One region of the Paenibacillus sp. 1-18 genome, then DNA from elsewhere that is predicted to be linked to it. Evidence: riboswitches for the same ligand, from Rfam matches in the RefSeq annotation. Region 1 holds a riboswitch; the other holds the start of a gene.
What was found. A riboswitch is a leader RNA that binds a small molecule or an ion and turns the genes downstream of it on or off. The one in region 1 is predicted to bind glycine.
Positions count from the first base shown of each region.

Region 2: another riboswitch for glycine. It lies ahead of L693_RS0113635 (alanine/glycine:cation symporter family protein); the one in region 1 lies ahead of sdaAB (L-serine ammonia-lyase, iron-sulfur-dependent subunit beta).

Region 1 is NZ_ASSB01000245.1:12,894-17,080, forward strand. It holds gene L693_RS0115490 (Ig-like domain-containing protein) at 1-678, shown strand, start outside; gene sdaAA (L-serine ammonia-lyase, iron-sulfur-dependent, subunit alpha) at 802-1,701, opposite strand; gene sdaAB (L-serine ammonia-lyase, iron-sulfur-dependent subunit beta) at 1,691-2,380, opposite strand; glycine riboswitch at 2,590-2,705, opposite strand; partial or broken gene L693_RS0115505 (DUF6359 domain-containing protein) at 2,920-4,187, shown strand, end outside.
Region 2 is NZ_ASSB01000213.1:54,645-58,831, forward strand. It holds gene L693_RS29985 (IS3 family transposase) at 1-55, opposite strand, end outside; gene L693_RS29990 (helix-turn-helix domain-containing protein) at 61-381, opposite strand; gene L693_RS29995 (transposase) at 437-736, opposite strand; gene L693_RS0113635 (alanine/glycine:cation symporter family protein) at 828-2,243, opposite strand; glycine riboswitch at 2,412-2,506, opposite strand; partial or broken gene L693_RS0113645 (family 1 glycosylhydrolase) at 2,683-3,376, opposite strand; gene L693_RS0113650 (Gfo/Idh/MocA family oxidoreductase) at 3,325-4,044, opposite strand.

The DNA.
Region 1 (4,187 bases):
ACTGGCGTCAAGAATGGCGGTGCAAAAACAGATGTAACCAAGGATGCTACCTGGACGACCAGCAATGTGAAAGTGGTCGAGGTTAGCGAGGGCTTGATCAAAGCGAATGGCAGTGGTAAGGCTACCGTTACAGCTTCCTATGGCAAGCAAAACCTTACATTCACAGTGGAAGTGGACGTAGCGCAAAAGATTGAGGCGGATGCGATCGCGTTATCGCTGAAATCCGGTGATCAAAAAACCATCGCGCTTGTTGTTAAATCCAGTGATGGCAAAGAAAAGGACGTTACAACCCAGGCTGAATGGAAAACGTCCAATTACAAGGTAGCTACGGTTAAGAAGGGGCAGGTTACCGCGGTCAGCTATGGTAAAAGCAACATTCAGGCGAAGTTCGGCGGGAAGGTTATCAGTGTACCCGTGGATGTAGATACACTTAAATATTTGCAAACAGACGAAGTCACATTGAATTTGAAGGCAGGACAACTGGCTAAAGTGACGGCTACAGCTACGTACAAGGACGAGTCGGAGCAGGATGTTTCCAAACCGGCTGTCTGGTCCTCGTCGAGAATTATTGTTGCCACAGTCAAAGACGGTAACATTAAGGCACAGGGCAAGGGGAAAGCCGTAATTACAGTAAAATATGCAGGTAAAATGACGAAGGTACAGGTGAACGTGCAGTAATCTGTAACCGACTGAAAAGAAAAAGAGCAGGCATACGTCCAGGGACGACATGCTTGCTCTTTTCTTAATATGGTAAATCCTCTTTCTTCAGGAGAATGTAGAGGGAGGACTGGCGCTTAAAAACTACGACTTTTTGTTCTTGGTCGATGCGTTGCGTGTAAGCGATTCGGTTAAGCGCTTGCCGGTCGGCGTCTGCGCCAAGCCGCCCTTGGCGGTCTCGCGGTGCTTTGACGGCATCGCGCTGCCGACCTCGAGCATCACGTCAATGACTTCGTCAGACGGGATGGCGCTGCGCACACCTGCCAAGGCCATATCCGCTGCGGCAAGCGCGGTGACAGCCCCCAGTCCGTTGCGCACGATGCACGGAATCTCCACGAGTCCGGCGACGGGGTCGCAAATCAGGCCGAGCGTGTTTTTAAGGGCGAGGCCCACGGCGTGAATAGCCTGCTCAGGCGTGCCGCCGCGCAGCTCGACCATAGCGCCGGCGGCCATCCCGATCGCTGAGCCAATCTCAGCCTGACAGCCTCCCTCTGCGCCGGAAATGAAGGAGTTGTTGGCGATCACGTAGCCGATGGCTCCAGCGGCGAACAGGCCGCGCACCATATGCTCGTCATCCCAGCCGAATCGCTCCTGTGCACTGATGAACACACCGGGGATGACTCCGCATGAGCCTGCGGTGGGCGTGGCGACAATACGACCCATGGACGCATTAACCTCCGACACGGAGAGGGCATACGCCATGGCTAGCGCCGAGGCATCGCCGGAGCAGGTTTCCCCTGCCCGCAAATATTCAGCCAGGCGCTTGCCGTCGCCGCCCGTCAATCCACTGCGGGATACAGTGTCTTGTGTCTGACCACGATGAACGGCTTCCTTCATTACTTCATAATAATCAGACATTTGGCGGAAGATTTCTTCCTCCGATGTGTTCGTCTCTTGTGCCTGCTCTTGAATCATCAGACGGCCAATCGTGGTGGATTCCTTCGCACATAAAGCACTGATTTCATGCAGACGGCTAAATCGCATCAGATTCAGCTCCTTTTTTCAAATTGATCATTTTAATTTCGTACATATGAGGTAAGGACCGCAGCTTTTTGATCACTTCAGGCGTAGCAGGACTGTCCATTTCGATGGCGGTAAGTGCTTCACCATCCCGGCTTTTGCGATCCACGTGCATATAGGCAATGTTAATGTCAGCCGCTCCGAGCGCTGAGGTCACCGCGCCCAATGTACCGGGCTTATCCGAGTGAAGAAGCACTAGCGTGGGCAGCTCTCCGGTCAGATTGACCCGGAATTCGTTGAGCTGCTGGACATGGATGCTTCCGCCGCCAATGGAGGAACCCAGCAGCGTGCGCAGCTCCTCATCCTTCCACAGCTCGAAGCGGACCGTGTTCGGATGAGGGGCGGGTAGTCCGCTAAAGGCGAATTCCACCGCCATCCCGGCTTGCTCTGCCCATTGCTCGGCATCCGGAATTCGGTAGTCGTCCGTATCGTAATCGAGCAGCCCCGCGATGAGCGCCAGGTCTGTGCCGTGGCCCTTGTACGTATCGGCAAAAGAACCGTACAGTGTCATGCGGGCACGGTCAGGCTGTGCGCCGAGCCAGTGCCGGGCAACGCGTGCGAGCCGCACCGCGCCTGCGGTATGTGAGCTGGAGGGTCCGGTCATAGCCGGGCCGATAATGGAAAATACATCTTTGAAACGCATGGTATGGCCCCCTGTATGTTCTAATACCATAGTATATGGTATTGCCGCGTCTTGCGCGTATAGACGGTTCCTAATGCTGACGCACGATGTGAGCGCAAAAAAGGACAGGATAAGGAAGTTTCCCTTATCTCTGTCCTCGTTACCTGAGAGTTTCGTGCGGTGTCATTCCCGCCTTACCCCTTGGGTGGCTTGCGCTCTCTCCAGAGTTGCGTCAGATGACGATACATGGACCTGAGAGATTATCCGTCAGCCGGGTGCTGGCGTCTTGCTCCTTCGGTGCCTCCAGGCTGTAAGCTTCCTGGACGGACTCTCCCGTCATCTTCATTCGCGTATACCGTTCTACATATCTTTTTTAGAATAATATATGCTGTGACCGCTGTCAACCACAGGATTCGATTTTTACAAAGACCAACAGGTTCCCACTAGAAAAAATTAATTTTTACATAATTATGGATGAAATCAGGAAGGAATTAGAGGATAGATCGCTAATCTGATAGAGGACAATACCATTTATGGAATAATAGGAGGGATATTGACGTATGGCAAAAGGCTTGCGCTTCACAGGTTCACGCTTGAAAGGAATGCTGCATCTGGCAGCGATTGTATCACTGCTTATAGGAATTTTCGTTCCGTTCGGTCAAGTTAAAGCCGAGGGGGCATTGACAGTGGCTGAAGCCCTTCAGCGCCAAAGCAGCGGAAGCACGGTGACGGTGGAAGGCTACATCGTCGGACATGCTACCGGATCAAAAACGGCCAACTTTTCCAGCCCGTTTGCCAATGATTTTAACGTATTAATTGCTGATCAGGCCAATGAACACAATACGTCTAGTCTATTGGATATACAGCTTACATCAGCGTACAGAGGGCAGTTTGGACTTTCAGGCCACCCTGAGCTGATCGGCAGCAAAATCCGCGTGACGGGTACGCTTGGTGCCTACAACAATTTTGGTGGAGTGAAAAGCCCGAGCGCTGTGGAGCTGGTGAGTGGAAGCGAGCCAGGAAACCCTGGTGATCCGGGCGAGCCTGATCCTGGTACCCCGGGACAACCCGGTACGACATTGCCGGATGGAAAAGGCAAAAAGGTTCTGTTCGATAATACGCATGCACAGACAGCCGGAGCTGCGGATTGGGTCATTGATGGCGCCTTCTCCGATTTTGCGGACGGGCTGCGCAATGCTGGTTTTACCGTGGACCAGTTGAACCGTTCCATTCCTTTTACCTATGGAGAGCAGGCCATAACGTATGACAAGCTGCGTCCATATGATGTGTTCATCATCGGTGAAGCCAATGTTGCCTTTAAGGCATCCGAGCAGGCTGCTTTGCTGCAATATGTGAAGAACGGGGGCAGCGTCTTTTTCATCTCCGACCACTATAATGCAGACCGTAACAAAAACCGCTGGGATTCTTCCGAGGTCATGAACGGCTATCGCCGCGGAGCCTATTCCAATCCGGCAAAAGGCATGACAGCAGAAGAAGCTGCATCACCGGCAATGCAGGGCTTAACCAGCTCTGACTGGCTGGCAACGAACTTTGGTGTTCGTTTCCGCTACAATGCGCTCGGTGACGTGAACGCGACGGACATTGTGGCTGCGGATCAATCCTTCGGTATTACCAAGGGCGTGAGCTCTATTGCAATGCATGCTGGATCTACGCTGGCTATTATTGATCCGGACAAGGCTAAAGGGATTGCTTATATCCCTGCAGGCACGAAAAAATGGGGCAATGCTGTAGATCAGGGTGTCTATAACGGCGGAGGCCGTGCCGAAGGCCCCTTTGCCGCTATTTCCAAGGTAGGCCAGGGCAAGGC
Region 2 (4,187 bases), on a different contig from region 1:
AGGCTTCCTCTTTCTGAACCGCCTGAATAGCCAGGTAGAGGTTCTCCTGACGAATCGAACTTAATGTCGCCTCCTTTCGAGTTCCTCTAACTTTTTTAAAAAAGCGTTCTCCGCACGGAGTCGTTCATTCTCGTACTCCAACTTCTTCATAGCCAGTTTGTAGAGATCTGCATCTGTGAGTTCTTCCGGTGCCTTGTTGCGTCCTCTGCCGTCCTGCAGGGCCGCTTCTCCGTCTGCCTGGTACTTCTTCACCCAACTGTAGACTTGTTGGTAAGACACCCGGAAATGGTTCGCTGCCTTTGTGTAATCTTGTCCATTGGCAAGGCAGTACAGCACAATGTCGATCCGTTCCTGCCATGTCGTTGCGCGTCCTTTGGTCATAGGCTTGCTTCCCCCTGAGTCAGCTGTAAAGCTGTTGCTATGACCATTATACTTCTTAATTCGCGAGTTGAGTTTGGCTTGCAATCCTGTACTTGTAGACGACTTGGTTTTGTGACAATCCTCCCTCAAGAACATCCTTCACGGCTTGGTGTTTAAGCTCTGGAGAATACGTTCGGTTATGAGTGCGGACTTCCAGACCCTCGTAACCATACAACTCATACCGTCGCCGCCATTTCCCTATAGAGTTTTTGGTTACTCCAAACTTTCGTGCCGCAGCCTTCACTCCGATAAATCCCTGTTTAATTTCTTGAAGAATCGTTAATTTCTCGAATGCCGTAAACTTCTTTTGTTCCATAAAAATGCTCCCCATACAGTAACAGGTTTTTATTATTTCACCTGTCTACTATATGGGGAGCATATCATTTGAATGTTATGGCTTTCAATTTTTATAAATTAGCCGCTTGTCCTGTTTCTTCTACCTGGATAGCCGCTACACTGGCACCTGCAAGATTACCCTTTTTCTTATTAGGATACAGGGAGTCCATATAGGTTCGGGTTTCTGCAACTACAATGCCTGACAAGCCAAGCAGTGCAATCAGGTTCGGAAAGGCCATCATCGCGTTAAAGATATCTGCCAGCAGCCAGATGGCATCCAGCTTGATGAACGCGCCTCCGGCAACCAGTGCGATGAACAGATATCGGTATGGCTTAATCCATTTGACGCCAAGCAAATATTCAACACAGCGTTCCCCGTAGTAATTCCAGCCAAGCATGGTCGTGAACGCGAACATAATCAGAATGATCGTAAGCAATTCTGCACCCAGCGGAAATGCGCTGGAAAATGCCTGCTGAGTCATCAGACCCGCATCGGTAGGACCGCTCCACACACCACTAACCAGTAGCGTCAGCCCGGTCATTAGACAAATAACCATGGTGTCAATAAACACACCTGTCATAGAGATCAGTCCTTGCTCCGCAGGCCATTTGGTTTTGGCAGCTGCGGCTGCAATCGGCGCGCTTCCCAGCCCCGCCTCATTGGCAAAAATACCTCTGGCTACCCCACTGCGCATCGCCAGCATAATCGTGGCCCCGGCAAATCCCCCCGTCGCAGACGTGGTCGAAAATGCGGAGTGCAGTACAAGCGCGATTGCGGCGGGAAGCTGGTCAGCAAACCGAATCAGTACGATGATACAAATCAGCACGTACAGGCCCGTTTTAAAGGGAACGACCTTGGTCGATACCTTGGCAATGCTTTTGAGCCCTCCAATCGTAACCAGTGCTGTAAGGGTGGCAATAATCAGCGCTGTTGCAATTGGCGGAACGCCAAAGCTGTTTTCGGTCGAGGATACAATGGCTTTGACCTGTGGAAACGTTCCAATGCCGAATAACGCCACCAGCATACCCGAAAAGGCAAACAGCATCGCCAGCGGTTTAAAGCGGCGTCCCAGACCATTTTCAATATAATACATCGGGCCACCGGAAAATTGTCCATTCCGGTCCTTCACCCGGTATTTTACCGCAAGCACACCTTCCGCATATTTCGTCGCCATCCCGAAAAAGGCAGCAACGACCATCCAGAACAAAGCACCCGGTCCGCCCAGCTTAATAGCAGTCGCTACGCCGACAATACTTCCTGTGCCAACTGTAGCCGCAAGCGCTGTGCTCAGGGCCGCAAAGCTGCTTACATCCCCGCTGCCTTCATTGGGGGCCTTGCCAATCAGCTTGATCGCCAAAGGCAGGCGAAATACCTGCAGCAATTTTAAACGTATGGTCAGCCACAACCCCGTTCCCATCACGAGAATAATGAGAGGCGCCCCCCATATCCAACTGCTAATCGTTTCTAACACATGTACCAAATTCATCTCAACCCGCTCCTCCAGCATATTAAAAAACAAAAAAGAGTCAAATCCGCTGATTCGACTCCTGGAGAGGTTAAAGGCACGAAGAAATAAAACCCTTTTGTGCAGGTTCTGGGCCACTACATAGCTTAAAATAGCTATAAAAAAATAGGGCACTCCCTGTCACAGGTTATTCGCGTCTCTGTCCTTTTGCCTGAGAGTTTAAGCAGATGTTCTCTGCGGTGCACCTTCGGCGCCCAATTAAGGGTCTCTCCAGAGTTCTGTCCGTTTACGGTCCCGCTTGCTGTAATCAGCCAAGCACCTGAGAGTTTTGCCCCTTCGGTCGGAACTTTCGTTCCATCTCCCGCAAACATCAACCAGACATATGAAATTGTTTTTTATTATACAGAAAACTTTCAGATTATTACAAGTGAAAAATTTGTGAAGACCTCTGAGATGTAATTTACAGTTCTTCACCATTGGTTGCAATTACATTTTTGTACCAGTTAAAGGAGTCTTTTTTGGAGCGCTTGAGCGTTCCGTTACCGTCATCGTCCAGATCGACATAAATAAATCCGTAGCGCTTGGACATCTCGGAAGTAGACATACTTACAAGGTCGATAGGCCCCCAGCTCGTATAACCGATCAGATCACTTCATTTGGGCAATATGCTGACGCAAGTAATCAATGCGATAGGTGTCATGCACAGAGCCGTCTGCTTCCACCTTATCATACGCACCCAAGCCATTTTCCACGATGAACAGCGGCTTTTGATAGCGGTCATATAACGTGTTCAGCGTAACACGCAGACCCATCGGATCAATTTGCCAGCCCCAGTCGGAGGACTGCAGATACGGATTTTTCACGCCGCCAATCAGGTTTCCTGCTGCTTTCTTGCCTTCTGGACCTGCAGATACGGTCAAGGTCATGTAGTAGCTGAATGAAATGTAATCGACCGTGTTATTTTTCAAAATTTCGGCGTCGCCAGGTTCTGTTTGCAGAACAATATTATTTTCTTCAAAATAGCGTTTCATGTAATTGGAATATTCTCCACGGGCATGCACATCCGTAAAGAACAGGTTCATCTGATTTTCATGCTGGGCTTTCAGAATATCCTCCGGATTACACGTATGCGGATAGCTTTCCATGCGAGCCAGGTTTTAACAATGACCTTTTTATCTGGATAATATAAAACGGTTTCCCTATAATCGTCGACACCTTGAGCGGCACGAACCGACTTGATGTCATATCCGATTTGCTCCGGTCTGCCAAATAAGGCAATGAGTCTGTCCAGCGTATGTACGCCGAGTCCGTAGAACATTCCATTAACTGGATTGCCGCCAGGCACACTGGCATCGGGACGGAAATAATCGTAATGGGATTCAATTTTCACAATGTCTCCCAATTTGCCAGAATAGAGCGCTTCCTTGAAAGCAAGATAGTCGCTGTCGAATCTGCGATTTTGATACGGCATGACAATCAGGTTCTTTTCTTTGGCCAACTCAATCAGTTCACTCGCCTGTTCAAGACTTTCACAGAAAGGCTTTTCCACCAGTACATGCTTGCCGTGGGATAATGCCAATTTGGCGTATTCATAATGTGTGGCAGATGGTGTACATACGACAACAAGTGATATTTGCGGGTCATTGAGAACATCCGTGATTTGATCCGAAAACTGTATATCCGGGTAGGCCGTCTTCATCTCCTCCCGCACCTGGCGTGTATACACTCTCGATACTTGAAAGGTATCCCTGATTCGGACATAGGGCAAATGATATCGGGTTGTACTTTTGCCAAATCCCAAATAAGCAACTTGAATCGTCATTTTGCAAATCCCCCGTTTCCTAAAGGCTCCGCTTTCGATTTTGCAAGAACAACCGTATAATGAGAACCATTCTCTTTGAAATGCATCTAAAGACACTTTAGAATAGACGTAATGCCCTCAAAAGCATCCTAAACTTTGTAACG